DNA from 2 places in the Kurthia sp. Dielmo genome. Region 2 is predicted to be linked to the other one. Evidence: riboswitches for the same ligand, from Rfam matches in the RefSeq annotation. Region 2 holds a riboswitch; the other holds the start of a gene.
What was found. A riboswitch is a leader RNA that binds a small molecule or an ion and turns the genes downstream of it on or off. The one in region 2 is predicted to bind FMN.
Positions count from the first base shown of each region.

Region 1 (15,796 bases), on a different contig from region 2:
AAAAAGAAAAGTGCTAGCGCTAACACCATGAAGGCAATGGTAATGAAACGATAATGCTTTATCCATGCCTCTACTGCTAAAAAGAGCAGCACAACAAAGACGATCCATTCAATCGATTGAGTAATAAGCGGTTTTTCTAAAAACACATCAACAACAATAAAAAGAATAAGTCCCACTAGTAAACTATAGCGTATACCGGTTACCAAGCGAATTCCCCCATTATGTAAAAAAGAGAGCCGTAGTAACGACTCTCTTTTTGATTATTTACTTAAGTGCAAGCGTTGTTGTTTTTCAATCCATGTGTGTAACACTTTAAATAATACCATGACAACAACCGTTAGGATAACACCTTTTAAAATATTAAATGGTAAAATCCCAATTGCGATTGATTTCACTAAAACAGCACCTGTATCAACAGGCATGTTTAGGAAATAGTTGTACATCGGCATAAATACGAAGTAATTTAGTAAGCTCATGCCTACTGCCATTGTTACTGTTCCTGTCACTAAACCGAATGTTAAGCCCTTTCTCGATTTCATACGACGTTGGATGAAGTACACTGGCATGATGAATAATAACGTTGTTACAAAGTTTGCGATATGTCCGACTGGTACACCTGTTGGGCTTCCTTGCATAAACCAATTGATGACATTTTTAAAGAACGCAACGCCAATACCGGCTACGGGTCCTAATGTAACGGTTGCAAGCAATGCTGGCACGTCACTAAAATCAATTTGCAAAAAGGCTGGAAACGGTGGTAGTGGGAATTGGAACAGCATGAGTAATGCTGCGATTGCTGACAGCATCCCAACGGCTGTCATCTTTTGTAATTTCGTGTTTTTCATTTGTCAAAGCACTCCTTCTGTGCGATTCACTTCACAAAAAGGAAAGATGCAGCTTACTTACTTGTAGTTGCCATTTATAAAAGAAAACCCTTATGTGCAGTCGCAACATAAGGGAGAATAAGGCATCGTCAAATAAGCGACCTAATGAGCAAAATTGCTCGTTTAAGTGCTGTACCTTCACCTTCTCCCATCCAGACTATACTGTCGGCTCCAGAGTCTCACTGAATCAGCGTTTTACGGCTCGCGGGCTTTAAACAATACTGTTTATTTACCGCCGGTCGGGAATTACACCCTGCCCCGAAGATGAATCATATTATTATTTTTACACTTTTATCATACATAACAACTTGGAATTTGTAAAGTGCAACTACTTTAAATTCGAGATAATTTTTTTAAGACTTAAACTTTCGGGTATACCTTGCGCGAGGTAATTGAATAAACCCGTTTATTTCAATCAAAAGAAATGACACGATGTGCGAGAACATTCACCAAAAACTGCGCACATAATGATGCTATCTCGACCGAGGCACGCAGCGTGACTTTACAATTACGATTTGCGACAACGAACAGCTCATTGCCGGGCTTGCGGGCGAGATTTTCGGTCAGTGGATGCTAATTGATTATTTAATCGTTGATGAACATTACCGCAAAAAAGGATATGGTGAAACGCTTTTAATAGAAGCGGAAGCGCTGGCTCGGCTTTAAGGAAGTGTATGTACGGCGACATTTCCCACAGACTGGCTCTGAGCATTTTAAAAAAAATTATAAAAAAACACGGGTAGCGATTTTGTCGCTACTCGTGTTTTTATATTTGTTCTAATGGTAAATAGAATATAAATGTCGTGCCTACATCGACCGTACTTTCAACTAAAATACGACCTTTATGTGCTTCGACAATATTACGCGCAATGGCAAGCCCAAGTCCTGTGCCCGCCTTGCCGCGTGTACGTGCTTTATCCGCCTTATAAAAGCGCTCAAAAACATACGGTAAGTCCTCTTTTGGAATTCCTGCCCCGTCATCTTGCACGCGAATACGCGCAAAATTCACTTGTTGGTCAACAAGCACCTTCACATGCCCACCATTTGGCGTGTGGCGAATAGCATTATCGATTAAATTCGTCAGCACCTGCTCAATGCGGTCTTGGTCGACAAGTAGCGTCGCCTCATTCGTAAACGCAGATTCAAACGATACATCAATATTTTTTTCACGACCACGCTGCACAAATTTTTGCGTAATACGCTCAAAGGTTGGATTGATTGGGAAAACATCTTCATATAATGTAATATTCCCTGATTCCATACGTGCTAAGTCCAGTAAATCATTTACAAGACGGCCCATGCGCTGTGATTCATCGTAAATAATACGGATGATTTCCTTTTGCTCTTGCTCATCTTGCACGATGTCATCAACGATTGCCTCTGCATAGCCTTGTAACATCGAAATCGGTGTTCGTAGCTCATGCGATACATTGGCAATAAAATCGGAGCGCAGTTTTTCAAGGCGATGCTCTTCTGTTTGATCACGAATGACCGCTACCGCGCCACGTACCTTATTGCTCGCACTATAAAGAGGACTAATCGAAATGATGTAATACACGCTATCAATTTCAAGCTCCTCTTCTAACTGCTCCTCAAGTTCAAGCACATGGTCAAGCATATGATAGATTTCAATTGGTAGTGGCTTTTCACTATCGCTGCCTTTATTTAGGAACCAATCTTGTAGCAATAGCTCCGCTGGTGGATTGCTTAATAACACAGTACGGTCCTTATTAAACGTAATTACCGCATCGGTCATTGATGTCAAAATGCTTGAGAGTTGTTCTTTCTCCTGATTAATGACTTCAACATGATGTTTTAGCTGACGACCCATTTGGTTAAAGGCTGTGCCAAGCTGCCCAATCTCATCGTTTTGAAAAACGGGCACCTTCGTATCAAATTTCCCCTTCGCTAAATCAAACGCCGCTTCACGCATTTTTCGTAGCGGACGTGTAATACGCGATGATAGGAAGAACGTAAATAGCGTCGTCAAAACGAGCGCAATCGCTGCTGCTAAGAAAACAATTTTTGTCGTCTGCTCGGTCGTACGGTGAATGGCATCTGGACTTTGATAAATATAAATGACGCCATGCTCAGCCGATGTCGTTTCAATTGGATACGCCATCACAATATACGATTCTTTTTTATTTTTTTCAGTCGACGATGGCAGCATCATTTCTTTAATAACCGGTGTCTTTGATGTAAATGCCTTATTTAACTTCGCCGACTGTGTAATTTCATCTCGAATGGCTTGTCGATTTTCACCAGACTGTAGTGAAATGACGACATCACCTTGTTTTTCAGCAACGAGTGCATTCGTTTCGTCACTAATAATATCCGATAAAATACTTTTTGTTTCTTTTACGGAATAGTGGTGGTCGTCCATAATACGCGCGACGACGGCCGCCTCTTGCTTTAAGTTTTTTTCAGCTTGCTGTGTATGGTAGTTGTTTAGAAATTCAAGCATCAGTACTGTAAAAACAAACAGTACAAATGAAACGAGAAGCAATATGGTTCCCCATAGCTTCCCGACAATACTATTCCAAACGTTAATCTTCATCTACAACCTCAAATTTATAGCCAACGCCCCATACTGTAACAATCATCTTCGCTGCACTTTCAGATACGCGATTTAATTTCTCACGTAAACGTTTCACATGCGTATCTACTGTACGAAGATCGCCGAAGAAATCATAATGCCATACTTCTTTTAACAGTTGCTCACGATCAAATACCTTGTCCGGTGCTTTCGCTAAGAAGTATAGTAGCTCATACTCTTTCGGTGTTAAGTTTACTTCGGTACCATCTGCTGTCACGCGGTGCGCATCATGGTCGATAGTTAAATGTTTAAAAACGACTAAATCTTTTGATGAAGCCGTTGTTGAAATTGGCGATGTTGTAGCAGAACGGCGTAAAATCGCTTTAATACGTAACACGACTTCACGTGGGCTAAATGGTTTCACAATGTAATCGTCAGCGCCTGTTTCAAAGCCTTCGACACGGTTTGCTTCTTCCCCTTTAGCTGTCAGTAAAACGATTGGCGTTGTTTGTGTTTCGCGGATTGCGGCACACGCCTCTAAGCCATTCATTTCTGGCATCATAATATCTAACACGATGGCATGATAATCACGGGCTGAAGCCATTTCAACAGCTTGCACACCGTTTTCACCTTCGTCCACCTCATATCCTTCTCGTTCTAAATACATTTTCAATAAACGACGGATTCTATCCTCATCGTCCACGACTAAAATTCTAATTTGCTCTTCCAAGCTGATCCCTCCTAGATTGCGTTACTTCTATTGTACAATTACCCTTTCAAAATGAAAAGAAAATCATCTACTCGGCATAGGAATGCAGCCCTGCAATAATTAAGTTAACCGCAATTAAGTTAAACATAATAATCGCAAAGCCTAAAACCGCTAGCCAAGCTGAGCGTTTCCCTTCCCAACCACGCGATAGGCGTACATGTAAAAAGGCGGCATAATAGAGCCACGTAATGAGCGCCCATACTTCTTTCGGGTCCCATCCCCACATACGACTCCAGGCTTCCTGTGCCCAAATCATCGCAAAAATTAATGCGCCGAGTGTAAAGACCGGAAAACCGATTAATACTGAGCGATAACTTATTTCATCAAGTAGGGGTAATGTCGTTTTTTGAACGAACGGCTGCAATACCGCAGCGAGTCGTTTGCGTAAAAGTATGCGTAGCGCACCATATAGAACGGTCCCAGCAAGCAATGACCAAATGACCGTCGTTAATTTTTTCGCATTAATCCATGCTGGTACTTCAACAAGTGGCTCGAATGCCTCTGTTGTTTGTGCGTCGTATTGATGCATGCCAATAAGCGCTGGCGTATGATACGTAATCGCAGCACTTTCGCCCTCCTTATCAACATATGTATAGCTTGCCTCGTATCCTGTCGCATTGAAATAGCTTGTAATCGCCACAAAGCCGATCACCACAACGAGCGTATACAAGATAAATTCTAGCCAAAAGCGCTCCATCGAACGTTTGGATACATCAATCACCTTTAGTAAATAAATCAGACCACTAAAGGCGCTAATCGCTAATATGGCTTCACCAATCACGGTCGTTAACACATGAATCGTTAGCCAGTAGCTTTTCAGTGCCGGAATAAGCGGTGCTACCTCGCGCGGAAACATACTTGCATAGGCGATAATAATAATCGCAACCGGTAAGGCAATTAATCCAAGCGATGGCACGCGGTACAACGCATATAAAATTAAAAAGGCCCCGACGACACACATGCCAAAAGCCGTCGTAAATTCAAACATATTACTAACAGGGGCATGCCCTGTATAAAGCCAGCGCGTCACAAAATAGCCAACATTTGCGGTAAAGCCAATGATACTTACAACAATGGCGGCTTTTGAAAAGCGCAAATGAGAACGCTTCTCCTGCTCTTTCTTCCCATGAACAGCACCGCCAAACAACAATGTTGCGACTAAATAACAAATAAACGCTGTGAATAATAATGTACTACTAATACTAAGAAGCATCGTTATCGCCTTCCTTTTCGCGCTTGTCATCAAATGAAGGCAGCGCTAATTTTTCAGTTATATCGGCAAGCTCTTTTTTAAATGCATAACCTGCTTTATTCGCATGCGCTGCGAGTAAATAGGCTTCTGGTGTCTGCTTTATCCAAATGCGACGATGACTCATATAAGAGCCAATGATAACGCCCAGCATAAAGATGATCCCCCCAACAATTAAAATGGGCATGGTCACATCCTTACGTACTTTAAGACCTGTAATATCCCGCGTATCTGCTGATTTAAAGACCATTTTATACGCCGTTTCCCCTAAAGGCTCGCTCGTCTTTTGAATTTGCACAAAGCTCGTTTCACCTTGCTTTGTTTCGGCTGTATACATGTTAAATAAAAAGGCCGGGTTATTTGGATTTGGCGATTTGGTTTGTGGGGCACCATCTGCATCAAAGCCATCAAAGTCTGGGTAATAGCCCGCAAGTTCGACACGTGCGCCATTTTTTAATGCATAGCGCTGCTGCGGATTGGCTAAATCAATCGTTACGTCGCCAAGAGATTTACCTGATTTTTTTTCCGTTAATTGAAAGGTCATCGTTTTTAATTCATCGAGGCGATAATCCATTTGATACAGCGCATAGCCATCAAACTTCGCTGGATGATTGACCTGAATGGATGCCTGCTTTAACTCCTGAAGATTTGCAGTATCACCCGCAAGCGTATCCCCTTTATAAATGACCGCCTTCGTTTCGTATTTTTTCGCAACGGAATTCACGGCATTTTCAACACGTTCACCGTCATACGTTTCTAATATAAACGCTTTATTTTCCACGAAATACCCCGCGGCACCTGGTATCGCCGTCGTATCTCCTTCGCGTACCCATAGCTCCTCATCGACATAAAAGCCTGGTACGAGGCGAAGCATGACACCGCTTAAAAAGATCAGTAGCCCGACATGATTAATATACGGGCCGAAACGTGCAAAACGGCCTTTTTCGGCTAATAGCGCGTTATCCTCTAATCGAACGCGGTAGCGCTTCGTTGTTAATACGCGGGCCGCTTCTTCTAGCGTTAGTTGTTCACGTGGTACCTTTAGCGTAAAGCGCTGGCGTTTTAAAAAGTTATCGTGCTTTGTAACACGCTGATTAAACAATGCTTTAAATAATGGCACCCCACGGTCAATACTTGCAATGACAATCGATGCCGCAAGCGCTAACACGAGCGTTTGGAACCACCAGGAATTGTATAAGTCCGCAAAGCCAATCGTATAATAAATCGTCCCAAAGACACCATATGTTTGGGTATAGGCTTCTTTTGGAGATGCAAACGTTGAAGTATCGACAAACAATACTTGCGGCAAAATGGTACCGAGTGACGCCGCAATCAATGTCAACACAATTAACAGCACCCCAAATTTCACATTGGCAAAGAGCGCCCATATTTTATCAATGAGCGTTTTCTTTTTCGTTTTTGAACGAATTACTGCGCCGTCATAGCGCATATCAAGCTCTGTCGTTAAGGGCTTGCCGCAACGCTCACAAAGCTGTGCGCCGTGCGGATTCGTATGCCCACAATCACACTTCATGTCTTCCACCTCTAGTTCGGCTGAATCCTCTTCATATTATTTTTAATCTCTTCATCGGTCATTTCACCGGTAATAATTTTAACGATTTTCCCATGTTCATCAATAAGCATCGTCGTTGGAAGCGGGTCGATATTATACGCCCGCAACACACTTTTTGACGTATCAATCGCTACCGGAAACGTCATCCCGTATTGCTTCATAAATGTTTTCACTGCATAGTCTGACTCCGCAACATTAATAGCCAGTAGGTTGACGCCTTTATCTTTAAACGTTTGGTATTGTTTATCAAATACCGGCATTTCCTTTTTACAGGGCTCACACCACGTACCCCAGAAATTAAGTACAACACCTTGGCCTTTATAATCTGTCAATGTATGCTGCTTCCCATCAACATCTTGTAGTGTAAAATTCGGCGCCGTATCGCCGACTTGTAGTACTGCACGCTCCTCTTTTGTTGCCGCACTATAGACCGTATAAATAATGGCCACCACTAAAATCGCGATGATGCTGCCACGTACCCATGCACGCTTTTTCTTCATCCTCTATCCCTCCCTGACTATCATAACGTTCAATTATGTACAAAAAATGAAGAAAAGCGGATAAAATCGACATTTCGACTTTATCCGCTCGTTTTATTATTTACCGATTTTACCTGTTTGCGCAAGTGCACGAAGTTGTTTTACTTCATGCGGTGTTAATTCACGCCAGTCACCAGCGTTTAAGCCATATGTTGTTAGGAAGCCAAATTGTTCACGTTTTAACTTGCTCACGCGGTAGCCGACTGCCTCGAACATACGACGTACTTGACGGTTACGGCCTTCATGAATAGTTAATGACACGATTGATTTTCCTTTTTTCGCATCTGATGAAATCACGCGTACTTTAGCCGGTGCTGTTTTCCCGTCTTCTAGCATCACACCACGCTCTAATTTACGAATCTCTTCACGTTTAATTAAACCATTGATTGTCGCGATATATGTTTTTTCCACATTGTATTTTGGATGTGTTAACACATTAGCGAATTCGCCATCATTTGTTAAAATAAGCGCGCCAGTCGTATCGAAATCAAGACGTCCTACTGGGAAAATACGTTCATTCACTTGTTTGAATAAATCAACAACTGTATCACGACCACGGTCATCTGTTACAGCTGAGATTGTATTACGTGGTTTATATAATAAGAAGTATACTTTGTCTTCTTGTTCAATTTTCACATTATCAACTTCAACTCGGTCAGTTGGTGTTACTTTCGTGCCTAGCTCGCGGACAACTTTACCGTTGACCTTCACTTGACCATCTAAAATTAATTGTTCTGCTTTACGGCGCGATGCGATACCTGCATGCGCAATTACTTTTTGTAAACGTTCCATTATTAAAAAATCCTCTCAATCGTCTCCCGACGGTATTGTATTGCTTGTACTACTTTACAAGACTTTTCATAAAAAAGCTATTTTGTTTGCGCAAAAGCTTCTTGGAATTTTGACATAAATAAGTCTTGCTCTTCTTCTATATCAAATTCTTCCACTTCAAGCGGTGGTAAATCTTCAATACGATTTAAGCCAAAATAGTTTAAAAACTCAGTCGTTGTGCCGTATAAAATGGCACGACCTGTTCCTTCTACGCGGCCCACTTCTTGAATTAATAGCTTTTGATTCAATGTATGCAGTGGACGCTCACATTTTACGCCGCGTAAATCTTCAATCTCTACACGTGTAATCGGCTGCTTATACGCCACAATTGCTAATACCTCAAGTGCCGCCTGGGATAGACTCTGTGCCGGTGGGTTTTCCACAAGCTTCTCAATTACCTCTGCGTTCGCCGGTTTTGAAATGAGCTGATACGTACCTGCAAGTTCTTTTAACATAATGCCACGCGCTTCGTCGTGATCATAGCGTGCTTTTAATTCACTTAATGCCTCTTGTAGTTCCGTCGGCTCACTATCTGTTAACTGGGCAAGCTGATGTAATGTCAGCCCATCCTCACCAATAACGAACAATAAGCTTTCTATTTTACTCATCAATGTTGTCAAATTGTTCATCGTCGATGTCTTCCTCTCGTAATTGAACAAATAATTGCTCAAAGTTTTGTTGTTGCTCTACCGAAACGATTTGACGCTTCATTAATTCTAATAGCGATAAAAACGTCACAACAAGCGTTTCGCGGTCATCCGATGGAAAAAGCTCATGAAATTCTGCGCGCCCCTGCATCGTACGCAATGCATCGATAACGGTACGCATTTGTTGTTTTACGGTTAACCCTTGTTTTGCGACACGCGTTGCGAGTGGTGCACGCATTTTTTTTCGCTTCAGCATTTTTTGGAAGGCTGCTACCATATCATAGACATTGACCGATAGCTCAAGCTGTAACTGCTCTTCCTCCATATATTGCGACAAATCAGTTGGCGGACGCGTATACATTTGCACGCGCTCTTCCTCGCGTTCTTTTAACTGGAACGCCGCCTCTTTAAATTTACGGTATTCGACTAAGCGGGCAACTAATTCATCACGTGGATCGACTTCATCGACATCTAGCTCGATATCATCAAGCTCTCCTTCATGAATCGGTAGTAGCATTTTACTTTTGATTTCAAGCAATGTTGCGGCCATCACTAAGTATTCGCTCGCCTCATTTAGCTCTAGTACTTGCATCGCTCGTAAATGCTCCATATACTGAGCAGTAATCTGTTTCATTGGTATATCATATATATCAATTTCCAAGCGGTGAATTAAATGTAATAATAAATCCAGAGGACCTTCAAAAGCGTCCAGTTTTACCTCGTAAGACATACACATCATCCTGACAAAAAATAGATTCAATCTAAAGTATAGAGGAAAGGAAGCAAAATGTACAAACGTTCTTTCGTGTTATTTTTAAGTTATTTCAATCGTAATCGTGATTATTTTGAATGTCATGAAGTGTTAGAAGAGCACTGGAAAGAGGTGGCGCCAGGTGTGCGCGATCATGAACTTGTCGGCTTTATCCAACTGGCCACTGGCATGTATCACTGGCGACGGGGCAATTACCGCGGTGCACAGACGATTCTTGCTAAAGCATCACGCCATCTTCGCCTCCATCCGACAAGCAGCTATTACACTGGCATTGATATGGCGACGCTGTTAGCGCAGCTGACACATATCGAGCAGCAAGTACAGCAGCAGGCGCCATTTAAGCCCTTTGCAATTTCTATTGTAGATGCGAAATTACAAGCACAAGTTGCCGCAGCGCCACTTCCTGACTTATCGGAAGACTTCATTCGTGATAAGCATAAGCTCCGCAATCGTGACGACGTGATTTTACAGCGCGCTAAGCGTTTAGCTGCGAAGCACCCGCACTAAAAAAAGAGGCCTCCACTAGTCGGAGACCTCTTTTTCTATGTTGTTAAAGATGGGCATTCTCTTTTGCAATTTTTGTCGCAACATTATCATAATAACGCTGAACAATTTGACAAGGAACTAACTCGCCACATGCTTCCTCTGCCGCTACGGCTTCAAGCATTTGGCGCCCAATCCCTTCCCCGCGGTGAGACGGATCAACTGTAATGTGGCGCACAACCCAGTGCTCTGGTTGTTTCTCAACGCCTACTAAGCCGATATAATCTTCCTCGCATTTCCATAAGTAAAGCTGCCAGTCATCTTCGTTTTCATATATACGAATCGTTTGCTGCAATACCTTGAGATTTTTCTCTTCTGGCATGAAAGAAAGTAGCCCCATCGCTATTTTTTCGAATGCTTTTTTATAACGATATAACATGTTTTTATCCCTCTTCTTTTTTCGCCTCAAACTTCACTTTGACTATCCTACACGAAAAAATCGAACGACGCAACATTTTTTCCAAAAATTAGGAAACCACTACCATTTTAATTCAATATCTAATTGAGCCATATCCTCATAGCTTTCACGTTTCACTGCAAGCTGATGGTTGCCATTTTCGACGAACACAACTGCCGGACGTCCTACGCGATTGTAGTTTGAAGCCATTGAATAGCCATAAGCTCCTGTACAGAAAGTCGCCAAAATATCACCTGTTTGTACTTCTGGTAACTTAATATCTTCAATAATTTTATCGCCCGATTCACATAATTTACCTGCTACTGTATAATTTGTCGTTAATGCGGCATTCATATTATTCGCAATCGCACCCTCATATTTTGCCTCATAAAGTGCTGGACGAATATTATCACTCATACCACCATCAACCGCGATGTATTCACGTACATCTGGCACCGTTTTATGAGAGCCTACTGTGTAAAGTGTCGTGCCCGCATCACCGACTAGTGAACGGCCTGGCTCAATCCAAATTTCTGGTAGCTCAATACCAAAGGCCTCCGCTTCTTTTTTCACGGCTTTAATCATATCATCCACGTAAACGGCTGGTTCAAGCGGTGCATCTTCTGCTGTATAACGGATACCAAAGCCGCCTCCTAAATTTAATACCGTCGCTTCGAACGCGTATTGTTGCTTCCATTCAGCCATTTTATCCACAACCTTTTCCGCTGCTAAGCTAAATGCTTCTGTTTCAAAAATTTGTGAGCCGATATGACAGTGCATGCCTTTTAATTGTAAATACTCATCTTCGTATAATGCTTTGAATGCTTCATCTGCTTGACCATTTGATAAATCAAAGCCAAATTTCGAATCGGCTTGTCCTGTTGTGATGAAATCGTGTGTATGTGCCTCGACACCTGGTGTCACACGAATTAAGACTGCCATTTTTTGTTGGCGCTCGCGTGTTAATTGTTTTAATAGCTCAATTTCATAAAAGTTATCAATCACGATACAGCCGATTTTTGAATCAAGCGCATACGTTAATTCTTCAACACTTTTATTATTGCCATGGAAATGAATCTTTTCTGTTGGGAAGCCTGCTTTTAGCGCTGTGAATAATTCACCGCCTGATACGACATCGACAGATAAGCCTTCCTGTTGTGCTACTTGGTAAATAGCTACAGCTGAAAAAGCTTTTGATGCATAGGCAACTTGCGCTTTGACGTTTTCTTTTTTAAATGTCTCCACAAAACCTCGTGCACGCTCGCGGAAAAGCGCAATATCGTAAATGAATGCTGGTGTGCCGTATTCTTTTGCTAATTCAACCGTATCGACGCCACCAATCGCTAAATGACCTTCTGATGTTACGGTTTGTGTTCCATATAAATGCATATTCATTCTCCCCTAACCACATTGTTGAAATATTCGTAAAAATTATTATACTCAGAACTTTAACATAAAAAAAGGCGTAATTCTAATTTTTTCGAATTTTTATGTAGAACACTGTATAAATGAAAGAAAATTGGTCGTTTCTTCTATTAGTGCGTATTTTTAAAACGTCCTTTGCTAGCAAGTGAAAAAAATTCACCCTTTCCTTACACATATGCTTCATTGAAAATCCTTTATCAGAAATACTTGATAAGCTCAGGAAGCGTCTTTTGGCTACGACATAGTTAAAAATAAGTGCCAAACAATGCCGATATGCATAATAAAAAAGCTTGCGCTATTAATTATCTTGCAGAAAGCAGTCAAGCAAAATTTTTATTCACTATTTTTGCGCATATCATTATTATTTTTGCGCTTATAAAAAAGCCTGTTTTCATGCAAAATGGGTTAAAAAAGGTCGTTTCCGATGCTCTACCGGGTTGTTTTAAGCGACGAACTCGTGCAACTAGCTTGCTCTCTGTCATTTATTTTACACGCGCTAAAATGCGCCATTTTGTAAATTCATTCGTTGATTTCTGGTCAAAAAAAGCCCCAAACAACGTGAAACGGGGTGAAAATCGACCTCTAGCGGATGTTTTTGAGCCGTTTTTGTCAATACTGCGTGCTAAATTATATTAACTATCGCCAGCTTTATCGTATTTATTTGCGTCTACTCGCTATTCAAGCAAATGATTACGCAATATCCAGGCCTATCGACGTAGTGCTGGCACATATTCAAAAATATGTCGTATCGAAAAGACGCTTTCTCGGCTTTTGACGAGTTTTAATTTTTCACAACAAAAAAGCATGTTCACTCGTGAACATGCTGAAAAGATTATGCTTCTTGCCACTGCGCTAATACACGTACTGCAAGCTCTGAGAAATAATTAGCCGCAACGCTTAAAGCATCTTCTGTTAAACGGAATGCGGGATGATGCCAGCCGTGTGGTCCATCGACGCCCATCCAGACGAAAAAGCCTGGAATCGTTTGTTGATAAAAGGCAAAATCTTCGCCCGCAGGATTTGGAATGGCTTCTACTGCTGCATAGCCAATCGCTTCTGCCGCCTCACGTGCAACTGTTTCAAAGCGCACGGCATTATCTACAACTGGTAAGTACGGGAACCACCGGAAATCCGCTTTCGCACCGTAACTTGCGGCAATGCCTTCTGCAAGCGCGCGCATACGTTTACCCGTTGTTTCACGGTCTACTTCTTGGAATGAGCGTACCGTTCCTTCTAATTCAGCTTTTTCCGGAATGACATTCCACGTATTACCGGCTTGGAATTTTGTGACCGATACAACGGTATTACTAAATGGACTTAAGTTACGGCTCACAATTGATTGGAAGCCAGCAACAATTTGCGAAGCAATGACGATGGGGTCAATGGTGTCATTTGGAATACCCGCATGACCACCAATGCCTACTATATCTAATTCAAAACGGTCCACACTCGCCATTAATGAACCTGATTTTACACCAATCGTACCTACTGGTAATTCCGGTTTATTATGCATACCAAAAATCGCGGCAACATTTTGTAGTACACCTTTTTTCACTACGTAATCTGCGCCCTGCGCTACTTCTTCTGCTGGTTGGAAAATAATGCGCACCGTACCTTTTAACTCAGCTACACGCTCTTTTAATAAGAGTGCAGCCCCAAGAATCGATGTCGCGTGAAAATCATGTCCACATGCATGCATGATGCCCTCATTTTTTGATGTGAATGTTACGCCAGATTGCTCCGTAATCGGTAATGCATCAATGTCAGCACGTAAGGCGATTAACGGCCCCGCTTGTGCCCCTTTAATTTCTGCAACGACGCCCGTTTCTAAACCAAAATCAATAATGTCAATGCCCGCTTCTGTTAGCCAATTTGTTAAACGCTTTGTCGTTTCGTACTCATGAAATGACAACTCTGGATGCTCATGTAGCTCTCGACGATATGCCACTAATTTTTGTTGTAAATCCATCATTTGTTCCTTCTTTCTATCTTCTTGTGTTTCATCGTATGCTCGAACGACATGCTTGTCAATATTCAAGTAATCAAAAAAAGCGCCAGGAACATGTCCTAGCGCTTTTTTGCCGATTACTCGGTAATCACTTCTTCAATTAATGCTGGAATGGCTGGTTTGGTATCGACAATTGAAATATTCGCATAGATTTTTTCGATAACTTCTTGTACATCTTCGCGGTTCGCGTAGATTGTTACAAGTGAGTCGCCCTCTTCTACGGCGTCACCCACTTTTTTGTGTAGCATTAACCCAACAGCTAAATCGATTTCAGATTCTTTTGTTGCACGTCCTGCACCAAGTAGCATCGCCGCTGTCCCGATTTCATCCGCCACAATATGACCGATGAAGCCTGCTTGTTTTGCTGGAACTTCTACTTTGTATTTCGCCTGTGGTAATAGTGATGGATCATCTGCTACTGCAGGATTGCCGCCTTGTGCCTTAACAAATTGCTTAAACACGTCTAGCGCCTTACCGTTTGCAATCACTTCTTTTAGCTGTTCACGTGCTTCTTCAAGCGTTGTGGCATGCCCTGCTACAACAACCATTTGAGAGCCAAGTGTTAAGCATAGCTCTGTTAAGTCCTCTGGGCCATTGCCTTGTAATGTTTCAATCGCCTCTTTTACTTCAAGCGCATTACCGATTGCTGCGCCAAGTGGCTGGTCCATATCTGAAATGATGGCCATTGTTTTACGACCGACTGCATTCCCGATTTTCACCATCGCTTTCGCTAATTTAATCGAGTCTTCCTTCGTTTTCATAAACGCACCGTCACCTGTTTTAACGTCTAACACGATTGCGTCAGAACCAGCAGCAATTTTTTTACTCATAATTGAGCTCGCGATTAACGGAATACTTGAAACAGTGCCTGTTACGTCACGTAATGCATACAGTTTTTTATCAGCCGGTGTTAAATTACCTGATTGTCCGATAACAGCTACTTTAATGTCATTTACTTGTTTCGCAAACTGCTCTGTCGTTAATTCCACATGGAAGCCTTCAATTGCTTCTAACTTATCGATTGTACCACCTGTATGACCTAGGCCACGACCACTCATCTTCGCTACCGGAACACCTGTAGCCGCTACTAATGGGCCAAGTACAAGCGTTGTTGTATCGCCCACACCACCTGTCGAGTGCTTATCAACTTTTACACCATCAATGGCAGACAAATCAATTTGGTCACCTGATTCAACCATTGCCATTGTTAAATCAGCACGTTCGCGGTCCGACATATCTTGGAAGTAAATGGCCATTGCTAAGCTACTCACTTGATAATCTGGAATTGTACCATTTGTATAACCTTCAATAAAGAAGCGAATTTCTTCTGTTGTTAATTCATGTCCGTCGCGTTTCTTTTCAATAATATCTACCATGCGCATCGTATAATCCCTCATTTCATCAAGTTAAAATCAAGTTAGTTTAGGTCATTTAAGAAACTGTCACCGTACTGTGGTAGCGAGACGTCGAAGTTATCCGCTACCGTTGCGCCAAGTGACGCGAAAGTATTCATTTTTGGTAATGCTTTTCCGCCATTAACGAAGCGTTTTGAATATGCGATTAATGGCACATATTCACGTGTATGATCCGTCCCTGGGAAGGTTGGGTCATTGCCATGGTCTG
Region 1 covers NZ_HE578956.1:667,896-683,691, reverse strand. The annotation lists gene KTHG_RS03690 (hypothetical protein) at 1-206, opposite strand, end outside; gene KTHG_RS03685 (ECF transporter S component) at 261-845, opposite strand; FMN riboswitch at 1,021-1,154, opposite strand; gene KTHG_RS22105 (GNAT family N-acetyltransferase) at 1,392-1,550, shown strand; gene KTHG_RS03675 (ATP-binding protein) at 1,651-3,441, opposite strand; gene KTHG_RS03670 (response regulator transcription factor) at 3,431-4,150, opposite strand; gene ccsB (c-type cytochrome biogenesis protein CcsB) at 4,218-5,402, opposite strand; gene resB (cytochrome c biogenesis protein ResB) at 5,392-6,972, opposite strand; gene resA (thiol-disulfide oxidoreductase ResA) at 6,984-7,511, opposite strand; gene KTHG_RS03650 (pseudouridine synthase) at 7,608-8,342, opposite strand; gene scpB (SMC-Scp complex subunit ScpB) at 8,420-9,010, opposite strand; gene KTHG_RS03640 (segregation/condensation protein A) at 8,982-9,758, opposite strand; gene KTHG_RS03635 (DUF309 domain-containing protein) at 9,816-10,307, shown strand; gene KTHG_RS03630 (GNAT family N-acetyltransferase) at 10,351-10,722, opposite strand; gene lysA (diaminopimelate decarboxylase) at 10,822-12,129, opposite strand; gene KTHG_RS03620 (hypothetical protein) at 12,439-12,801, shown strand; gene KTHG_RS03615 (amidohydrolase) at 12,998-14,134, opposite strand; gene KTHG_RS03610 (pyrimidine-nucleoside phosphorylase) at 14,251-15,555, opposite strand; gene deoB (phosphopentomutase) at 15,591-15,796, opposite strand, start outside.
Region 1: it holds a riboswitch for FMN, as region 2 does, so the genes downstream of both, KTHG_RS03685 (ECF transporter S component) here and ribE (riboflavin synthase) in region 2, are expected to answer to the same signal.

Region 2 (15,796 bases):
CTACAATGATGATGTCTCCCTAAAAACAATTCTTGATAATATGCCAAAAGCAGATCGTAATCCAAATAAAGGCTTTGTTGGGTCACCTTATTATGCAATGGAGGGTTATTTCCAAACGATTTTCCCGAAACCACTCACATCCTATGCACGAGAAGCCTATAGTAAAATGATTGTTGATATTTCAGGTGCTTCGCCAAAACAATTACAACAAGAATTAGCTCATGAAAATCCTGTAGTGGTATGGGTGACGTTTCGTTTTGAACCTCCGCGCGAAGGGGAATGGGATATTGGTAAAAAACATCCTGCAACATTTGTAAGTAATCTACATGTCATGCTTTTAACAGGCTATAATAGTCTCACACAACAATATCGTGTTCATGATCCAGCAGATGAAAAAGAGATTTATTGGGTACCAAAAGAGCAATTTGAAGCAGCTTATTTAGCAAGAAAGCAAGCTGTTGTTGTTCGATAATAGAGGTAAAAGAAAGAGGTATTGTTTACTAAAAAATGCCTCTTTTTCTTATGCAAATTTTCTAATAGACAATGAGTGTTATCATCTATTTGTATAAAAGTAGCAATAACTATCAGATAGAATAAGCATGTATTAAAAAACATTCATTTTCTCGCCCTAAATGACCTAAAAAAAGGTACAATAGAACAAAGACTTAAAAAGTTGGCATATTAGTTACATGTCATTATTTGCAAGTGTTCCCACCTAATAAGTTACAGAAAGTGAGGGACTTTTATGTTCCATCTACAAACAAAGCGCCTACGTTTTCGCAATTACACGAATGCGGATTTTTATTTTTTAAAAGGGCTATTACAATCAAAAGACATGATGCGCTATATCGGTGACGGTCAAACTCGTAATGATGCGGAAGTTGAACAATTTTTATCGTGGATTTATACGCATTATCGTGAAGACGAGCATACCGGATTAAAAATTATTGAAAACCGCAAAACAGGTGAGCCAATGGGGCATGCGGGCATCGTACCACAAGTGATGAATGGTCAAAAACAATTTGAAATCGGCTATTGGGTTGCGAAAGCTTACTGGGGTCAAGGCTTTGCAACAGAAGCAGCAGAAGCAATGAAAGACTATGCCGAGCAAGAAATGCACTTAACAAATTTAATTGCGCTAATTCAACCAGGTAACAAAGCTTCGATGCGCATTGCAGAAACAATTGGTATGCATTTGGATAAGACAGAAATGTTGAATGGACAAGAAGTACATGTTTTTACAACAAAAGCCTAAAAACCATGTGATTGCATGGTTTTTTTTGTGTGAAAAAAGCTGTTTTTTGAAGGTATTTAATGCTTAAATGTCGAATTATTGTTAGTGATAAGAAAAATAGGGGGTCAATTATGTCGATGTCACATCTCTCGTTATCGCTAAGTCAATCCTCGGAAATGTTTAGGCAAGAAATGATTAAATTATGTGCACGAACCCAGCCTTTTTATGTACTTTTTATGTTTGAACAAGATGAGCAACCTTACGATTATGTGAAGCTTTTTGAAACCTATCAATCCATGGGAACCATTTTAAAATTAGAAAAAGAGAAAATTTTCCACACATCTGAAGTGTTTATTGTAAAAGAATCGGCTTATTTAGAAAATCAAGCATTGTTTTTCCAGTTACGCGTCCGTGCACGGGAACGTTTAATTGAAAAGCTCGCAAAATCTGTTATTTTTTATGTTGTTAGTCAGCAACAGCATTTAAATTTAACATTGTTACAAGATCAGCACTTACTAGACGATTCATTAACGATTACAAAAAATGTCCTTAAAAAATGGACCTTTATCGGTGAGGAAAAAACATGGGATGCATTCACTACATGGTATAGCGATACTTTGACGATGGCAATTTTAGAAGATATTGTCGTTGTAGAAGGGCTTAATTCGTTGAAAAAATTACCTGATAAAGCATTGAATGCATTATTTTTCGCTCACATGAACGATGTCGCGAATGATGAGACTTTTATTGATAAAATTTCACTTGTAGTTGACGACTATATTAAAGAGTGGCAGGAGCAAGTAATTCTTCTTTTAAAGAAGGATTTAGAAGTATATATTGAGGTCGAAAAAAGCGTAACACAAACAATGCAAAATGCACGCGATTTTTCACAACTTGCAACAGTGCCTCATTATATGTATGTGATGAATAATACACTTTATCAAGTCATTCGAGAAGTGCTTTATCAATTAAACTCTTCCCAAACAGTCTATTCATTTCAAAAAGGAAAAACAAAAGGAACTTTATTTTTAAAAGAAGGACAAATAATTGATGCTACGATGGCTGTATTAGCGGTAGATGTTCTAGATATTTTATGTGGTTTTTTCCTTCACCAGTCAGAAAACATGCAGAATATAGTCGAAATTCGTTTAACAGATATTTTAATGATGCGTGATATTAAGCAGAAATTAGGTGGAGAAGGACGACGAGGAGGCTACGAGGCAAAGCAAAAGCAACAAGTTCTAGCTGTTTTAGCATTGCTAAAAAATATCCATGTGGAGATTGAGCAAATGGTCAGTTATCATACAAATCAACCGACGCCTTTAAAGTTGAAAGGACAATTACTCGTTTTTGAACAAGAATATTGCTATAAATTAGGTCCTATTTTTACACCGTACTTGAGTGGTTCTCAGCGACAATTGGCATTATTACCATTTCGTGCATTTCATTATCATGTATATCGTTTTCGCCATGAAAAACAATTATGTCGATATTTAAGTTGGCGCTGGCGTACACAAGCTTCGCAAGCAAAGTATTGGCAAGCGAATAAGGTGTCGACGCTACTAAAAGCTATTGGGGAAACCTTAAATCAACGTTCACCTTCTCGAACACGTGAGCGTTTTGAAAAGGCACTCGATCAATTAACGACAGATGGTGTGATTGCAGGCTGGCATTATGTCAATTGGGATGAAGCTGTAGCGGTAGGCAAAGGCTGGGGGAATTATTGGCTCAATGCGGCGGTTATTATTGAACCGCCACAAGCGGTACTCGAAACGTATCATTCACTTGAGAAAAAAAGAGTACCTATGACGACAACAAAAAAAGAGAATGAAGAATTTGCAAAGCAACTTGCCAATTTTCGTAAAAGCCAGCATCTGACGTTATCACAGGCAGGTGAGATGTTGCATGTGTCAGCTGCTTATATGAGTCAATTAGAGCGAAATATCGTTAGACCATCACTAAAGTTACGCAAACGTTTAGAACGTTGGTTATTATCTTGAAACAGTACTTGTCTTATATGACGCGTACTGTTTTTTTGTTGGAATAAAAGCGCTTACATTGTTAAAAAGTCGTGCTTACAAGTTGCAAAGTCGGGGTTAAGTTGTGCATAAAAAAATACCGCTTTTTTTGAAAGTCTATTATATCAAGCTTTTGAAGTGATTAATAGGGACGTTAAATTCCTTATTAGTTTATTATTTTAGCTAACTTTAATTTTCATTATTTTCAGAATACTAAAGGTATGATAGATACACAGATAACGAATCTGCGAACGAATGATATAAGGGGGATAAGTTGATGACACAAGATTTACAAAATTATGAATCATTGAAGCCGTTGTTTAACCCACAGTCTATTGCGATTTTAGGTGCCTCTGAGAGCCCCTATAAAATCGGCCATCTTCAAATTCGCGCATTAATTGATGGTAAATTTAAAGGCGATATTATTCCAATCCATCGTACGGCAAAAGAAATTGCGGGCTTAACATGTTACCCATCATTAGCAGATGTACCAGGTGAAGTGGATCTTGTTATTTTCTGCCTTGGCCTAGAACAAATTAAAGAAGGTCTTGAAGCGTGTGCAGCAAAAAATGTAAAAGCGGCGATTATTTTTGCTTCAGGTTTTTCAGAAGCAGGGGCATATGGTGAGCAACTGCAGCAAGAACTTGGTCAATTCGCAAAAACGCACGGCATTCGTATCGTAGGACCAAACTGTGTAGGCTTAGTGAATACAGAGAATGGCTTGATTGGCACATTTACGCCATCATTTTTAACTGTACCGCTCGATGGTCAGCGAGGCGTCGGTTATATTTCGCAAAGTGGCGCTTTTGGTGTATTAACGTATATGGCAGCCGCACAGCATGGTATTAACTTTAACTATTTTGTTAGTACAGGGAATGAAATGGAGTCCAGCTTTGAAGATTTCATGGAATATATGGTACATGATCCGCAAACGAATATTATTAGTGGTTACTTAGAAGGTGCTAAAAATCCAGAAAAATTGAAAGCGTTATCAAAAGAGTCTCTTCAAAAAAATAAGCCAATTTTATTGATGAAAACAGGTAAGAGCTCGGCTGGTAGTCGTGCAGCTGCATCTCATACAGGTTCACTTGCAGGCTCAGATAAAATCTATGATGCCTTTTTTAAACAGCATGGCATTATTCGTGCAGAGGATTTTGATGATGTTATCGGTTTTACGAAATTATTTAATCCCAATAAATTACCTAAAGGAAATAATACAGTCATTATTACAAGTTCAGGTGGTCGTGGCATTAATGAGGCGGACCGTTGTGAAGCACATGGTTTAAACATTGTGGAGCTATCTGCTGAAACACAGGCGGCTATTCAAAAGAGCTTGCCGGACTATGCGAGCACAACGAACCCAGTTGATTTAACAGCTGCCGCAATGGTATCGAACCCGGAGTTTTATTTGGAGCCATTAAAAGTACTTGTAAATGATCCGGAAGTTCATAATATTATTTTTACTGATTTCCCGTATGCTTGGGATGAAAATTCACCGCAGCTACAAGAATTTATTGAATTAAGTAAGGCGAGTGACAAAGTCATTGCATTATTCCCATTCCCACTCGATGGTATGACCTATCCAAAAGCGACAAAAGCTTTAGTAGAAAACGGTATTGCGGTTGTACCATGTAATCTAAATCCAGTGCGTGCACTGAAGAAGCTAGTGGAATATAGTGAGGCATATCGACAATCTTCGATTACTTCACTAGCAGATTATCGTCAACCACATGCGGTATTAGATGATTTATTAGTATCAGGTGAAACGTTGAGTGAAGCACAGGCAAGTGAAGTGCTGGCACGCTATGATATTCCAACAACAGAGCGTCGTATTGCGACATCACTTGAGGAAGCGGTAGAGCATGCCACAGCGATAGGATACCCAGTCGTGCTAAAAATTGATTCACCAGATATTCCACATAAGACAGAAGCAGACGCAATTCGGTTAAATGTACAAACACCAGAAGAAGTGAGTCAAGCGTATGTACATAAGACAGAAGCAGACGCAATTCGGTTAAATGTACAAACACCAGAAGAAGTGAGTCAAGCGTATGTGGAAATTGTGAAAAATGCGCGAAGCTACAACCCAGAGGCACGTGTCCATGGCGTTTCTGTACAGGAAATGTTGGGTGAAGGTGTTGAAATAATTATCGGTGCACATAATGACAGCACATTTGGGCCAGTAATTATGGTGGGACTTGGTGGTATTTTCGTTGAAGTATTCCAAGATATCGCTTTTAAAGTAGCACCAATCAATCGTCAAGATGCATTGAATTTACTTGATGAATTAAAAGGAAAATCAATTTTACATGGTGCGCGTGGAAAAACGCCAATAGATACAGAGGCAATTGTCGATGTACTGCTAAAAGTATCGGCGCTTATGACGGATCATGGAGAGCAGATTCAAGAGCTTGATATTAATCCACTTGTTGTATACGAAAAAGGTATTAGGGCAGCGGATGCGATGCTTGTTGTGAAAGAGCAACAAGTGATTCGACAAGCGATGGAGGGATAGTAATGAGCTTAGCACATTTAATTGGAAAAACAGGAAAACCTTATAGAGTAGAAATTGAAAAACGTCATATTCGTCAGTTTGCAGAGGCAATCGGGGATACAAACCCGCTTTATCGTGATGAGGAATTTGCAAAAACAACAATACATGGTGGTATCATTGCACCGCCAACATTCCCGATTGCGATGTCAGAGGAAAGTGACGAGGAGTTAGATTTAGGATTAGATTATAGCCGTATGTTACACGGGGAGCAGCGCTTTATTTATACGCGCCCAATCCGTCCAGGGGATGTATTAACATGCCAATTAAAAGTGACGGATGTATATGAACGTAACGGTAAAAATGGAACGATGGAATTTATCGTGATGGATACGGAAATGACAGACGAGGCGGGACAGCATGTTGTCACAAGTCGTACAAATATTATTTATCGTCCGATTTCGGCGAATGCATAGGGAGGAATGACGATGCTAGAACTAGCACAGTTAACAACAGGGCAGGAACTTCCTGCTTATACAAAGGAGCCTGTGACAAAAGTACAGCTCGTAAAATATGCGGGAGCCTCAGGGGATTTTAACCCGCTTCATACAGATGATGCATTTGCACAAAAAATTGGGATGCCTGGTGTTATTGCACATGGCATGCTCATCATGGGTTTCTTAGGAGAATACGTCAATCATCTTGCAGGAACTCTTGCAACGGTAAAAGATTTTAGTATGCGTTTTGGTGCGATGACATTTCCGAAAGATACGATCACATGTCGAGGCGTGATTAAAGAAACGTATGAAAAAGACGGTTCACGCTTTGCGGTGCTGACATTATATGCAGAAAAAGGTCCAGAAAAAATCGTTGGTTCAGGAGAGGCAACGTTACAATTTTAAGTCGAAGGAGTGTTATGGATGAATCAAATTCGAGATAAATACGCCATCGTAGGTGTTGGTGAAAGTAAACGTTCAAAAAATTCAGGAACGACACCGTTACATTTAGCATTAGATGCGGCTCGTGCAGCTATTGCAGATGCAGGAATTGAAGCAAAAGAAATCGATGGCTTTATGAGCTATTGTGAAAATGATTCTTGCTCACCGCATCAATTAGCAACCTATTTAGGTGTACGACCAAATTATGTTAAAGAAATTTTAGGTGGCGGTAGTAGTACGGAAATGCTAATTGCAGATGCTGTTGCTTTAATTGAAACAGGCCAGGCGAATACAGTGCTTATTTATCGCTCGATGAATGGACGCTCTGGTATGCGTATGGGAGGCGGTGGCTGGAGTAGTGGCTTATTACAATCAGCCTTTGATGGCGGCAGCTACATCATTCCATATGGTGCGGCAAGTCCAGGGCAATGGTTTGGTTTATTCGCTACGCGTCATATGAAGCAAAATGGCTTAACACAAGAGCATTTAGGTCATGTATGTACAAGCTTCTATGAACATGCACAGCGTAATCCAAATGCCTTCTTCTATGGTAAACCATTAACAATGGAAGAATATCTACAAACGGCGCAGCTAAGCTCACCGTTTACAAAACATGATTTTTGCTTAGAGTCGGACGAAGCGAATGCGATTATCGTCACAAGTGCTGAACGTGCAAAAGATTGCCAGTCAAAACCCGCTTATATTATGGGGATGGCTGCTCGTCGCGCGGTATCTCATGCACATTACTGGAAAAACATTGATGAAGTGGCGTCTGATTATGTCGCACAGCCGTTATACGAAGCGGCAGGTGTCGGGCCAAAAGACATTGATATTGCATCGATTTACGATTGCTTTAGCTGGGTGGTATTACGCCAATTAGAAGCATATGGTCTTGCTCCCAAAGGCGAATTAGGGGACTTTGTCGCTGCAGGAAACTTGAAAATTGATGGACAACTTCCGACAAACTTAGCGGGCGGAATGCTGTCAGAAGGTTATACACATGGTATGAATAATGTATTAGAAATTGTCCGCCAAGTGCGCGGTGAATATGAAGGAACAGAACGTCAGGCGAAAAAACATGATATCGCGATTTGTACAGGCTGGGCAGGTCCAGATATGGCTGGCGCAATGATTTTACGAAAATAGGGGGAGTTCACATGATTGAAGAAACAAAAGTAGAATACGCGAAACCAATTCCATTAAAAACAATCGACAATGCACCGTACTGGGATGCGGCGGATCGTCATGAGCTTGTACTTCAAAAATGTACGAGCTGTAATACCTATGCACATCCACCAGGCCCAGCATGTGCTCATTGTGGAAGCCAGGAGCTTGTGTGGGAAAACCGAGGAACGGAAATTAGTGGCACAATTTATACGTATGTCGTTTCTTATCGTCCATTTTTACCAGGCTTTGAAAATGATATGCCGTTAGTGATTGCGGTTGTTGAACTCGATGAATTACCAGAAGTCAAAATTATTGGCAATGTCTTAGAGGCAACAGTCGAGCAAATTGATATTGGAACACCAGTAAAAATGGTGTGGCAAGACATTACAGAGGATCGTGCATTGCCACAATGGACGCTCGCATAAGGTTGAGGAGGAAACGCGATGGATTTTTCATATACAGCACAGGAAGAACAATTTCGACAGGAGTTACGTACATGGCTTGAAGAAAATCTGCCAGAGGGATGGCTAGCGTCGCAACAACTACCGTCAGAGGAAGCAGAGCTAGGTCAATTTTTACGTAAGTGGCAAAAAACATTAGCAAATAGCCGCTGGGCAGCGATTGCATGGCCTGAAAAACATGGTGGACGTAATGCGACACTGATGGAGGAAATTATTTACCATCAAGAAATGGTTCGTGTGAAAGCGCCACCACTTGTAAACTATGTGGGACTTCATATGGTTGGACCAACCTTGATGCAAATCGGAACACCAGAACAACAGGAAAAATACATCCCGAAAATTTTAACAGGAGAAGAAGTGTGGTGCCAAGGCTATTCAGAGCCAAATGCAGGTTCAGATTTAGCAGCTGTACAAACGACGGCCGTTAAAAAAGGGGACAAGTGGGTGATTAATGGTCAAAAAATTTGGACAAGCTTTGCTCACTTTGCAGACCGGTGCTTCCTTGTTGCGCGTACGAGTAAAGGGGAGAAAAAGCATCATGGCATTACATGCTTCTTACTGGATATGAATCAGCCTGGTGTAGAAGTACGTCCAATTATTCAGATGAATGGTGAACATGATTTTAATGAAGTATATTTGACGGATGCAGTAGCCTATGACAGTGAGATTATCGGACAAGTAGATGATGGCTGGCGTGTGACGATTGCGTTATTAATGCATGAACGTACAGGTATTGGTGCTCAAGTATTTTCACTTGAACAGCAATTTGCAGAGCTTGTGAATGTAGCTCAAACGGTTACAGAGGATGACCAACCATTGATTGCGAAACCAGAAGTACGTAAGCGTCTACTTGACTTATATATGAATCAACGTGGCTCGTTATTAAATTATTATCGCAATTTAACAAAGCAGCTAAAAGTGGGACATCCGGGTGTAGAAGGCTCGATGGATAAATTATTTGTTAGTGAAATGACGAAAAAATTATTCTCAGAAGCTATTTCAATTCAAGGTCACGCGGGAATGCTGTGGGAAGAAGATGCTGTACAAGACCAGGGTTATTGGCAGAAAAATTATTTGTATTCATTTGGTCAAACAATCGGTGGTGGTACGAGCGAGATTCAAAAAAATACGATTGCGGAGCGCATCTTAGGCTTACCAAAAGATGTCGGTCGCTAGAAGGGTTGGTGAAGGTCGATGGATTTTTCATTAAACGAAGATCAAGAGTTATTTCGAAAATTTGTACGTAAATATCTTAATGACCAAGAGCAAACGAAAGTAGCGCGCGATTATATTGCAGGAAATGTCGAAGCAGTGAAGCAAGCAATTACAGGTGTTAATGAGCTTGGCTGTATGATGGTAAATATTCCAGATGATTATGATGGCATGGGTTTAGGTAAACTTGATCTTGTGCCAATTATGGAAGAGTTTGGCCGCACATTGATGCCAGGTGTCTTTTTAGAGACAAGTGCCTTTGCTGTGCCAATTATTAATCAGTTTGCGACAACGGAGCAAAAGCAACAGTATTTATCAGAAGTCGCAAGTGGTGAAAAAGCGTTCACCATTGCCTGGCTAGAGCCTGGTAGAAGTTATACAGAAAAAGGCATTCAATTAGAAGCTATACTTGAGCAAGAACAATTTACGCTAAATGGTATGAAGACGCAAGTAGCCGATGTGGCATTTGCACAGTACCTTATCGTACCGGTACGTGTTAACGGTGAAGTGAGTATTATTGTGGTAGATAAGGAGACGCCAGGCCTTACAATCACAGCGCAAAAAGGCTTTGATGAAACACGTCAGCTATCAAGTATTTATTTTGATAATGTGACGGTGCCAATTAGTGCGTTAATCGGACCACTTGGAGAGGGTTGGGGAATCCTTCAAGAAGGTTTGTTATCGTATAATGCGGCTGTATCATCCGTTTGCGTCGGTGCGATGGAAAAAATTATTGAAGTGGCGAGTGAATATGCATGTATTCGTGAACAGTTTGGGCAAGCAATTGGGCGCTACCAAGCCATTAAGCATCGTCTAGCAGATATGAAGCTGTCACTTGAAACAGCACGTTCACTCTCTTATTATGCAAACTGGGCACTTGAAAAAACATCGGAGGATCGTGTAGAAGCTATTTGTAGTGCACGTATTTTTGCGACGCAAGCCTTTGTTGAAATTGCCGCGCATAATATTCAAATTCATGGTGGTATCGGCTTCACTGAAGAAATTGATTGCCACTTATTTGTGAAGCGTTCACGTTTCTACGAAAATTACTTAGGTACACAAGCGCAGTACTATGACCAAGCCATTTCGGCGCTTGGTTGGGATGCAGCAACTAAAGCCAAAGAACATGAAAATTTACTGATTTCTTAAAAGATAGTTGGTTACTATTTGGAATGGGACTTCTTGAAGCATTTGTTAATGTATAGAACATTTGCTAATGGAAGTCTTTTTTTGTTGAAAATTTTATTTCGAGGTGAAGTCGATGTTTAAAACAAATCGTACAGTTGAATCGATGTCCTATAAACAAAAAGCTCTGCTTGTCGCTGGAATTTTCTTATGTATGGAATTAGGACTCATGGTGTCTATGGAGTTTTCAATTGCTCTGCCTAGCATTATTACAGACATTGGCGGAGCGGAGTTTTATGCGCTTATTTTCACGGTTAATCTTGCTGTATCTGCAATTGTTACACCATTTGTTGGTAAATTGAGTGATATTTATGGACGACGTCAAATTTTAATTATTGGTATTTTAATTATTTTAGTATCGGAAGTGATTACACCACTACTCGTTTCAAACGTCTATCATCTGATGATTTTTAGAGGTATTCAAGGAATCGGTGGTGCCACGACGGCTGTTGTCGCATTAATTGTCATCAGCGATATTTTTGACATCGAAAATCGTGCGAAATTTTTAGGCTTCTATGGATCATTAAATGCACTGACAGCTATTATTGCGCCTACAGTAGGTGGAATTTTTGTACAATACTTCTCATGGCATTGGGTATTTTATTCAATCGCACCGGTAGGCCTTATTGGCTTAATTATTATTTTGAAATTAATGCCAAATATTCCGAAAGTAGAACGTGCCAAGATGGATTATCTAGGAGCAAGTATTCTATCCGTTTCTATTTTATCATTGGTGGGCTTAACATCTTTTGGAAGTCCAACCGTTACGCCTGTACTACTTGTTGTATTAGCAGTTAGTTTAGTTGCATTTATTATTCGTCAAAAGAAAAGTGCAGATCCATTAATTCCATTACGCTTATTTAAGCATCGTATTTTTACAATTTGTATCTTAGCGAGTACGGCATGCATGTTTGCGGCAACAGGAATGATTTATTTCTTACCACTGTTTTTACAAAATATTCATGGTTTCTCACCGACAGAAACCGGTATTTTTATGACAGAAAGAGGCATTACATCGTTTATTTTCGCAGCAATAAGCGGTTTTATTGTAGCAAAATTGAAGGATTTTAAGCTTGTTGCGATTGTGGCAATGTGTATTTTTGCAAGTATGATTTTTGTATTAACATTCTTTACAGTATCAGCACCAACGATTATAATCACCGCTATTTTTCTTGTGTGGGGGAGTTCAAGTGGGGTATTAATTTCTATTTTCCATACAGGTATTCAAATGAATTTACCTACAAAAGAAATTAGTGTAGCGATGAGTGTTATGCAATTAGCGGTTAGTATGGGTGCCTTACTAGCAACGTCTTTACTAGGCATGTTCGTGCAAACTGAAAATTTAAGCCAAGGATTTAGCTACTTACTGTATACTTGTTTAACGGTTGTAATTGTGACGTTAGTTGCTTTTGTAATTGTCGTACCAAAAAAGAAGCAAGTTGTTGCGCCAATTCCCGCAGAACTAGAGAAAAGTATTCCAGAAAGCTAAAAATGCCAAGAGGATAGAACTTGTCTTACAGTTTGGAACAAAAAAAGGCATCGCGCCAACGCGCGATGCCTTTTTCTTATGTTCTATTTTTTATTATTTATACGTTGAATTTTGAAATTTCTTCGTTTAAATTACTTGCTAGCTGCGTCAGCATATTTGCGGCGGCTGTGATTTCTTCCATTGTGGCATTGATTTGCGTGGCGCTGCTTGTCATTTGATTTGTAATAGAGGCCACACTTTTAATTTGTTCCGCAACAATAGAAGTTGCTTGTTGAATATCATTAAATGTCTTACCCGTTAAATTGACCGTTTGTACACCATTTTTTACTTGTGTCGTTACTTTTTCCATTTGTGTTGCTGTTTCGCGCATTTCCTTTTGAAGCGCATCAATAATTGAAGTAATTTTATTTGCAGATTCATTCGATTGTTCCGCTAATTGTCTAACTTCATCCGCTACTACTGCAAACCCTTTACCTACTTCACCTGCACGTGCTGCCTCAATCGCTGCGTTAAGTGCAAGTAGATTTGTTTAATCAGATATATCTGTAATGGCTGAAACGAATGTTTCAATATTTGTAGAATGCTCACTCAAGGATTTAATAGATACAAACATATCATCTACTGATTTTTCGATTTCTTGCATATATAAAACCGTATTTTGAACATCTTTTTGATCAGATTTAGCCTGCTTATGTGCATCTGTTGATATAGTAGAAACATTTTCCGCTGCTGCCGCTACTTGCTGAATGCTTGCTGTAACATTCGATAAAGAGGTGCCACTTTGTTGGATATTTGTTTGTTGCATCATAGATTGTTGTGAAATTTGCTCAATTGATAATGCTACTTTCTGTGCTTGATTTGTCATTTTAAATAATGGTTTCATTTTATTTCTAAGCAGGATGAATGTTCCTAAAATAAAGAGAATATATATAATAAATATACCCATAATCATTAAGCTAGTGAAAGAGGTTGTTTCAGCCTTTGAAGATTTTTCTTGAATAAACCTAGCCAAGTCACTTTCAAAGGTTTTAAATAAACCTTCGATTCTGTGAATTTTTGCTCGTATTCATTTGAAAATAATAATGTAGAAGCTTGTTTTTGATCACCTTTCGTGTGAAAATCAGAAGCTTGAATTTCAATATCCGCTAATTCATTTGATTTTTATTGGATGGTTGTCAGCTGAGAAGTAATTGTAGTAGGTACATTTAATTTACTAAGTTCTTTTTCAACTTTACCAAATAAATTTGCTTCTAGGGCTTTTTCATACTTATCGTTAAATTGTTTATTTCCTGTTTACACATATAAGCGTATTTGAGAAGATAAGTATTCATTTTCAGATTCTAGCGATGTTTCGAGCACTTCAATTTCTGCTTTATTAAGTAATATGTTTCGCATTTCTATATTATTTTTTACAAAGATACTACCAAAAATAGCTAAAATAAGAGCTAAAATGATAGTTCCAATTGAACCAATATTTAAATATTTTTTTAATGTCATAAAAATTCCTCCTGACTAGATAGTCTTTTAAACTTAAATATCTCACTATTGTAAAACTTTAAACTCATTTTTATTTATTAAAAATGATTCTTAAGGCTAATTAAATGCGATTTAAATAATAAAAAAATGTATTTCACAAAAATAAAATATGTTGTTTTATAGGTCAAAAAGATTTAAATAATAAAGGGAAAAGCAAGTTTTTAACACTGAAAACAAGACCTTAATTTTCTGAATTTTTATTTTTAGTAGTCAAATGAAAAAATTAGTGCTACAATCAATCCCATAAATGAATAACTTCCTTCGGGGTAGGGTGCAATTCCCAATCGGCGGTTATAGCCCGCGAGCTTTCGAGCAGGATTCGGTGAAATTCCGGAGCCGACAGTATAGTCTGGATGAGAGAAGGAATCGATGCATGACGATGGTGCGCAGCAGCGTTTCACTATGGTTTATTTGAGCATCGTAAAATGTAAACCCCGCTTGGTTAGAATACCAGACGGGATTTTTTAATTTTAAAACTACATAGCAATTCTTCGGGGTAGGGTGCAATTCCCAATCGGCGGTTATAGCCCGCGAGCTTTCGAGCAGGATCTGGTGAAACTCCAGGGCCGACAGTATAGTCTGGATGAGAGAAGAATGCGCAGAAAAAGTGTACAATTGTACGCTTGTTTGTCGACGCATAAATCAAGGAACCCCGCTATTACGTGAGGTTCCTTTTTTAAATGCCCAAAAGTTTGTTCGTAGTACCCCTCTATTCATTTATCCGATAAAACCAATTTATTTGGTTTAGAAAGGAGAATGAGCCATGTTTACAGGAATTATTGAAGAAGTTGGGAACGTGCAAAAAATTTCTAGACAGCAACAAGCATTAGCATTAACGATTTCGGCAAAGAAAGTGTTAGAGGATGTGCGTATTGGCGATAGTATTGCAGTCAATGGTGTATGTCTAACGGTGACAGCTTTCACATCAATAGCCTTTACAGCAGATGTCATGCCGGAAACCTTTCATGCAACAAGTCTTGCAAAGCTAGCATCGGGTGATGGTGTTAACTTAGAACGTGCCATGCAGGCAAATGGTCGATTTGGTGGTCATATTGTCTCGGGTCATGTTGATGGTATCGCAACCATTGCGAAGAAACGTACAGTATCAAATGCCGTTTATATTGATTTACGAATGGATGCTGAACTGACACATTACTGTATTCCAAAGGGCTCGATTACAATTGATGGTACAAGTCTAACGATTTTTGATGTTCGTGAAAACGGAATTACGGTATCACTTATTCCTCACACCTATGCGGAAACGATTTTTAGCAAAAAGCGAGAAGGTGCTATCGTTAATGTTGAAAATGATGTAATTGCAAAATACGTCGAAAAACTGACAGCTAAACAGAAGCCATTAACACGCGATTTTTTAGCGCATCATGGCTATTAGGAGGGAACGACATGCTACATACAATTGATGAGGCACTTGAACAATTACTAAAAGGGAAAATGATTATTGTTGTTGATGATGAGGATCGTGAAAATGAAGGCGATTTTGTTGCATTGGCAGAATATGTGACTCCAGATACAATCAATGCGATGGCTACATACGGTAAAGGCTTGATTTGTACGCCAATTTCGACATCGATTGCACAAAAACTAAAACTTACACCAATGGTTACGAATAATACAGACAATCATGGTACTGCTTTTACAGTAAGTATTGATTATAAAGAAACCGAAACAGGGATTAGTGCATTTGAACGTGCATTAACAATTGAAAAAATGATTGGTAGTGATGAGCCAACAGATTTCCGTCGTCCTGGCCATATTTTTCCGCTCATTGCAAAAGATGGCGGAGTGTTAGAACGCCGTGGTCATACTGAAGCAGCCGTTGAATTAGCGAAGCTTGCAGGTGTGAAGGAAGCCGGCATTATTTGTGAAATCATGAGTGCAGACGGTCATATGGCACGCCTGCCAGAGCTTGAACGCATTTCAAGAATGATGAACTGTCCATTAATTTCTATTGAGCAATTAGTCGAATATGTAAAACAACAAAAGGAGCTGGTTACACATGGGTAAAACAATCGAAGCACAATTAGTAGGTACAGGGTTAAAAATC
Region 2 covers NZ_HE578958.1:155,413-171,208, reverse strand. The annotation lists gene KTHG_RS09445 (C39 family peptidase) at 1-472, shown strand, start outside; gene KTHG_RS09440 (GNAT family N-acetyltransferase) at 746-1,255, shown strand; gene KTHG_RS09435 (helix-turn-helix domain-containing protein) at 1,366-3,234, shown strand; gene KTHG_RS09430 (acetate--CoA ligase family protein) at 3,530-5,767, shown strand; gene KTHG_RS09425 (MaoC family dehydratase N-terminal domain-containing protein) at 5,770-6,219, shown strand; gene KTHG_RS09420 (MaoC/PaaZ C-terminal domain-containing protein) at 6,232-6,645, shown strand; gene KTHG_RS09415 (thiolase C-terminal domain-containing protein) at 6,664-7,827, shown strand; gene KTHG_RS09410 (Zn-ribbon domain-containing OB-fold protein) at 7,839-8,273, shown strand; gene KTHG_RS09405 (acyl-CoA dehydrogenase family protein) at 8,292-9,485, shown strand; gene KTHG_RS09400 (acyl-CoA dehydrogenase family protein) at 9,504-10,670, shown strand; gene KTHG_RS09395 (MFS transporter) at 10,783-12,195, shown strand; gene KTHG_RS21630 (methyl-accepting chemotaxis protein) at 12,293-12,697, opposite strand; gene KTHG_RS21625 (methyl-accepting chemotaxis protein) at 12,725-13,060, opposite strand; gene KTHG_RS09380 (hypothetical protein) at 13,489-13,692, opposite strand; FMN riboswitch at 13,985-14,100, shown strand; FMN riboswitch at 14,215-14,330, shown strand; gene ribE (riboflavin synthase) at 14,495-15,124, shown strand; gene ribB (3,4-dihydroxy-2-butanone-4-phosphate synthase) at 15,136-15,756, shown strand; gene ribH (6,7-dimethyl-8-ribityllumazine synthase) at 15,749-15,796, shown strand, end outside.